2 regions of the Rahnella aquatilis CIP 78.65 genome follow, and region 1 is predicted to be linked to the other one. Evidence: predicted binding sites of a transcription regulator. Region 1 holds the regulator's gene; the other holds the start of a gene.
The links. Region 1 encodes PurR, which represses purine synthesis genes. Its sites were predicted from a motif close to CANGCAAACGTTTGCNTG; they were not measured.

Region 1 (3,150 bases):
TAAAAAGTCCGAAGAAGACAGCAAACCGATTACGCTCAGTGCAACACATAAAAAACGCTATCAGCATGCCCAGCAAACGGCCATGACCAAACTGATGCATCAGGTAGGAAAACCGTATCGCTGGGGCGGAACCTCACCGAATACCGGTTTTGATTGCAGCGGCTTAGTCTATTACGCCTACAAAGATTTGATCCGCATTAAAATGCCACGCACAGCGAATGAAATGTATCACCTGCGCGATGCGGCTCCGGTCAAACGCGGCGAACTTGAAAGCGGTGATCTGGTATTCTTCAGAATCAATAACCGCGGCGCAGCAGACCATGTTGGTGTTTATGTGGGTAACGGCAAGTTTATTCAGTCTCCGAGAACAGGCGAAGACATTAAAATCACCTCTCTCGGCGATGATTACTGGCAAGATCACTATGTGGGCGCACGTCGGGTAATGACCCCGAAAACGATCCGATAATAAACAATTCGTTAAGTCTGAAGTTTCGCTAATCAGCCATTGAATAGCATTTAACGAAGCGTTTATGCAGGGAAGAGTATCAGCGGTAACGGTCAGTGCGTAAAATTGAAAAGGGCGATCCCTGCAACAGGAATCGCCCTTTTTTATGGCGGATCACTTAATGAATCAGTTCATCACTGCGGTGAAGCTGAAAGCAATAATCATAAGCAAAGCGCATACCGTGGTGATCAACGATAATTTCAGGTTGCTGTCCATCAAACCCCCTTTCGGATCAAATTGTGGCATTTTTAAAGCCACACTCATTGTGTGCCAACGCATTTTCTCATAATTAACCTTTAAAATCTTGTGTTGAATGACAAGGCGTTCCTGAGAATTTTGCTTCCACTTTCCTGCATTATAAGAGAAAATTGTCGGTTAACACGCCTGTGTGCCGGTTGATTTCACCCGAGAGCATTTCACGCCTCATTCTGAAGAATCCACCCAACGATTTGACTGCCCTTTTAGAAGCCAGCAGTGAGATCCACGCAAGCAAACGATTAACATAATGCTAACGTGCTGAAACACGTGAGTTCAGGAGTCATTGTTTACATGGCAACGATTAAAGATGTCGCAAAGCGCGCTGGCGTTTCCACTACAACCGTGTCGCACGTCATCAATAAAACACGTTTCGTCGCCGAAGAAACCAAAGACGCGGTTCTCCTTGCAATCAAAGAGCTACATTACTCGCCGAGTGCTGTCGCCCGGAGTCTGAAGGTCAATAACACTAAAACGATCGGCCTGCTGGCGACATCCAGCGAAGCGCCCTATTTTGCCGAAGTGATTGAGGCCGTGGAAAACAGTTGCTTCTCCAAAGGCTATACGCTGATTTTATGTAACTCGCATAATAATCTGGAGAAACAACAAGCCTATCTGCAGATGCTGGCGCAAAAGCGCGTCGACGGCTTGCTGGTGATGTGCGCAGAATATCCTGATGAATTGCTTAATATGCTCGAGGAGCACCGCGCCATTCCCATGGTGGTCATGGACTGGGGCGAAGCGCGTAAAAACTTCACCGACAGCATTATTGATAATGCTTTCGAAGGCGGTTACATGGCCGGGCGTTATCTGATTGAACGCGGTCATCGTGATATTGGCGTGATCCCGGGACAACTTGCACGTAATACCGGCGGCGGCCGCTTCCAGGGGTTTGTGAAAGCACTGACCGAAGCCAATATTCCGCTTCGTGAGGAGTGGGTGGTTCAGGGCGATTTCGAGCCGGAATCGGGCTATCAGGCGATGCATAAAATTCTGATGCAAAAGCATCGCCCCACTGCCGTCTTCTGTGGCGGCGATGTGATGGCAATGGGCGCCATTTGTGCCGCAGACGAACTGGGCCTTCGCGTTCCTCAGGATATTTCTGTGATCGGTTACGACAATGTGCGTAATGCCCGTTATTTCTCTCCGGCGCTGACAACCGTGCATCAGCCGAAAGAACGTCTGGGTGAAATGGCCTTTACCATGTTGCTGGACAGAATTGTCAGTAAACGTGAAGAGTCTCAGACCATCGAGGTACATCCGAAACTGGTCGAGCGACGTTCAGTCGCCGACGGTCCGTACCGCGATTACCGCCGTTAACAGATATCGAACGCCTGCCTGTGCAGGCGTTTTTTTTAATCACGCAGCCATTCCTGATTCATCGTTTCTGTCTCGCCCATATAGTCCAGTAACCAGGCCAGTGAGGGTGACGGATTGCTTTGATCCCACGTCAGACAGCACGGACTGTCCGGGAACCTATTTTCCAGCGTCAGCACCTGCAACTTCTTCTGTTCTATCCACGGCGTGACGCGGTGAACCGGCATCATCCCCACGCATAAACCTTCGGTCAGGCACTCCAGCGCGCAGGTCCAGTCTGGCACGACCAGGCGCCGCTGATTATCCAGCGTCCAGGTATCACGCTTAGGCAATGTCCGGGAAGTATCTTCCAGACAGAGTGCCGGATAAGGCCGCAGTTGATCATCATTCAGTGCGCCGGATAATTGCGCCAGCGGATGTTGCGGGCTGACGACGCAATGCCAGTCCATAAATCCCATGTCACGAAAACTGAAGCGCCCGCCAACGGGTATCGCGCGCGTGGCACCGATCGCCACGTCTGCACGCCCGTCGACCAGCGCATCCCAGACACCATTAAACACTTCCGAGTGAATAATGAGTTCGGTATCCGCAAAATGGTGGTAAAAATCGAGCACCAGACGCCGTGTTCGTGCAGGTTTTACAATCCGGTCGACCGCCACACGTAATTCGCCGCGCCAGCCGTTCGCCACCTGCTGACACTGCCGGCGTGTGGCTATCATTTTTTTTGTCAGAATCCGCGCTTCATCGACAAAAACCTTGCCTGCAGGCGTCAGCACTACCTCCCGGTGGCGACGTTCAAACAACGGCACGGCCAGCCACTGCTCAAGCTGACGGACGGTATAGCTGATAGCCGAAGGCACGCGGTGCAAGTCTTGCGCTGCCGCACTAAAACTGCCGGTTCTTGCCACGGCATCAACCACTTCAAGGGTGTATTCTGACCACATAATTCAGCCTTCAATATTTTTGATAGCAGTGTGCAAATATTAGCGTTTCACAAGCCTGTTATCAAAGCGTTAAACTCCGCCTCCGGTACGTAATCTGCGTCACATCATCTGCAATAAATAAATTAACGA
Region 2 (3,150 bases), 1.8 Mb from region 1:
GTCAGCAAAATTTTACCGATAAATCTCATCGTCTGGAGCCCTGTAACGGGAAAATGGAAAAAGATTCTTTGTTTATGCCGCAAACAGCGACTTTTCTCAACAGGTTAGCCGAATGGAGGCAATAAAAAGCGGCAGGGGTTCCAGACCTTCTGCCGCTGTTGCACGCGGATTACATCCGGTGATTACTTTTCGTGAGGGAAAACCAGATTCAGAACAATCGCAGTAATGCCGCCTGCCGCAATGCCAGAAGAGAGAAGGGTTTTCAGCCAGTCTGGCGCGAATTGCAGGATCAGCGGTTGCTGGGAAACACCCATACCGACAGCGAGAGAAAGCGCCATGATCATAATCGCGCGGCGGTTCAGACGCTCGCGGGAAACAATACGCACACCCGAAGCGGCAATGGTACCGAACATCACGATGGTGGCGCCACCCAGCACCGGTTCAGGAATATGCTGCACAAAGCCTGCAACGGCAGGGAACAGCCCGAGGAGAATCAGCATCAGCGCGACCACAAAACCGACATAACGGCTGGCAACGCCGGTCAGCTGAATGACGCCGTTGTTTTGTCCGAAGCAGGAATTCGGGAAGGTGTTAAATACCGCAGAAAGCATCGAGTTCAGGCCATTGGCCAGCACGCCGCCTTTGATGCGCTTCATGTAAAGCGGGCCGCTGACTGGCTGCTCAGAAACGTCTGAAGTGGCCGTAATATCACCGATGGTTTCCAGCGATGTCACCATGAAAATCAGCATCAGCGGGATCAGCAGATTCCAGTCAAAACCCAGCCCGTAATACAGCGGCGTCGGTAATGTTATCCAGTTACCTTGCGCGGCTGGCGCGACGGTTGGCAACATGCCCGTCATCCAGGCCACCAGATAACCCACAGCCATCGCGATAACCAGAGATGCCACGCGCAGGTAAGGATTACGTTGACGGTTTAGCAGAACAATCACCACCAGCACGACGGCGGCCAGCAGCAGATTTTTCGGTGCGCCGAAAGTGTGATCGCTCATGGCTGCATATCCGCCGCCGATAGATGTCAGCCCGACCTGAATCAGTGACAGCCCGATAATCATTACCACGATGCCGGAAACCAGCGGCGTAATAATGCGGCGCGCGAGATGCAGGAAACGGGAAAGAATGATTTCGGTACAGGAAGCCAGCATCAGCGTGCCGAACAGCGCCGCCATCATGGTCGGCACATCCGCACCGCCATTTTTCAGCGCCATCCCGCCCATGATAAGCGGAGCGACAAAGTTAAAGCTGGTGCCCTGAATCGAAAGTAAACCTGAGCCGACCGGCCCCCAGGTTTTAATCTGCAAAATAGACGCCAGGCCAGAGGCGAACAGCGACATGCTGATGATGTGCTGCGTGTCCTGCGCAGGTAAACCCAGCGCCTGACAAATCAGTAATGCCGGTGTGATTACCGCAACAAACATCGCCAGCAGGTGCTGACAGGCGGCGAATAACGTCTGAGGTAAAGGCGGGCGGTCCTCGAGCCGGTAAATCAGTTCACTTTTTTGCTGGCGGGAGAGATCGGGTTGCTGTGTTTCTTGTTCTGCGGGTTGCGAACTCATGCTGTGGCATTCCAATAAGCGGCAAAGCGGGCATTTTTATTGAAATTAACGATAAAAGCAATCGTTTGCTAACGGCAATATTCCACGGCTGGTTTGGGATTGGGCGGGATTTATAGCCTGTTTTTCTTGCCTGATGCAGCGTGAATGACTTCTAATTCAGCTTCTGGGAAAAAACATGTCAGTGAAAATTTTATAAGCAATTAATTTTATTGTATTTATTTTAAAATGGAGTTCGTGAATGATTCAACTCGATACCTACGGCACACTGGTTGCCGCCACACTGGTACTCCTTTTAGGACGGAAATGCGTTCAGTCGGTCAAATTCCTCAAAAAATACACCATTCCTGAACCCGTTGCCGGTGGTTTGCTGGTCGCTTTGCTGTTGCTGATCGCCAATCAGATGTTCGGCTGGGAAGTCGGTTTCGACATGTCTTTAAAAGAGCCACTGATGCTGGCCTTCTTCGCAACCATTGGCCTTAATGCCAATCTTGCAAGCCTGCGGGCAGGCGGAAAATCCCTGTTTCTGCTGGTGTTTATTGTCGTGGGTTTACTGCTTTTACAAAATGCCATTGGTATCGGTATGGCGAAAATGCTGGGGCTGGACCCGCTGATGGGTTTGCTGGCGGGGTCGATTACCCTTTCAGGCGGCCACGGCACCGGCGCGGCATGGAGCAAGCTGTTTATCGAGCGTTATGGTTTTGAAAATGCGACGGAAGTCGCGATGGCTTGCGCGACCTTTGGTCTGGTGCTCGGCGGCATTATTGGCGGCCCGGTAGCGCGCTATCTGGTGAGCCATTCTTCCACACCTCAAGGCACACCTGAAGATACGGTCGATCCGAGCGCATTTGAGAAACCGTCGATTGGCAGGATGATCACGCCACTGGTGATGGTGGAAACCATCGCGCTGATTGCGATCTGCCTGATGGCGGGGACGCACATCTCCGGCCTGTTGCAAGGCTCGGCATTTGAAATTCCAACCTTTGTCTGCGTGCTCTTTGTCGGTGTGATCCTGAGTAATATGCTGGCATGGCTCGGTTTTTACCGTGTCTTCGACCGTGCAGTATCCGTGCTGGGCAACGTCAGTTTATCGCTGTTCCTCGCCATGGCATTGATGAGCCTTAAGTTGTGGGAGATGGCGTCACTCGCGGTGCCGATGATGGCGATTCTTATCGTACAAACCCTTGCAATGGCACTTTACGCGATTTTCGTGACTTATCGCGTGATGGGGAAAAACTACGACGCGGCGGTGCTGGCGGCAGGGCACTGTGGTTTCGGGCTGGGTGCCACCCCGACGGCCATTGCCAATATGCAGGCGATCACCAACCAGTTCGGGCCTTCGCATCTTGCGTTTCTGGTGGTGCCGATGGTGGGCGCATTCTTCATCGATATTGCCAATGCGATTGTGATTAAACTCTATCTGATGCTGCCGATATTCCCGGCCATCAGCTAAAAAAAGGCACAGAAATATCATTTCTGTGCCTGATTTATTCCTTCCCGCCAGGTTTATTGTGCCGCATCCGCCTTTTCAGTGAACATCTGTTCGGCCTCAGCGGCTTTCTCCTGGGTCAGTAACTGC

Region 2: RAHAQ2_RS21660 (nucleobase:cation symporter-2 family protein) is a predicted target of PurR. The motif match lies at 1,629-1,646, and genes of this name have one in related genera.

What each region holds. Positions count from the first base shown of each region.
Region 1 covers NC_016818.1:3,029,412-3,032,561, forward strand. Annotated here, with positions in the region: gene RAHAQ2_RS13590 (C40 family peptidase) at 1-466, shown strand, start outside; gene cydH (cytochrome bd-I oxidase subunit CydH) at 632-784, opposite strand; gene purR (HTH-type transcriptional repressor PurR) at 1,055-2,080, shown strand; gene punR (DNA-binding transcriptional activator PunR) at 2,116-3,021, opposite strand.
Region 2 covers NC_016818.1:4,784,866-4,788,015, reverse strand. Annotated here, with positions in the region: gene RAHAQ2_RS21665 (AsmA family protein) at 1-29, opposite strand, end outside; gene RAHAQ2_RS21660 (nucleobase:cation symporter-2 family protein) at 183-1,574, opposite strand; gene gltS (sodium/glutamate symporter) at 1,813-3,024, shown strand; gene RAHAQ2_RS21650 (PTS cellobiose transporter subunit IIC) at 3,078-3,150, opposite strand, start outside.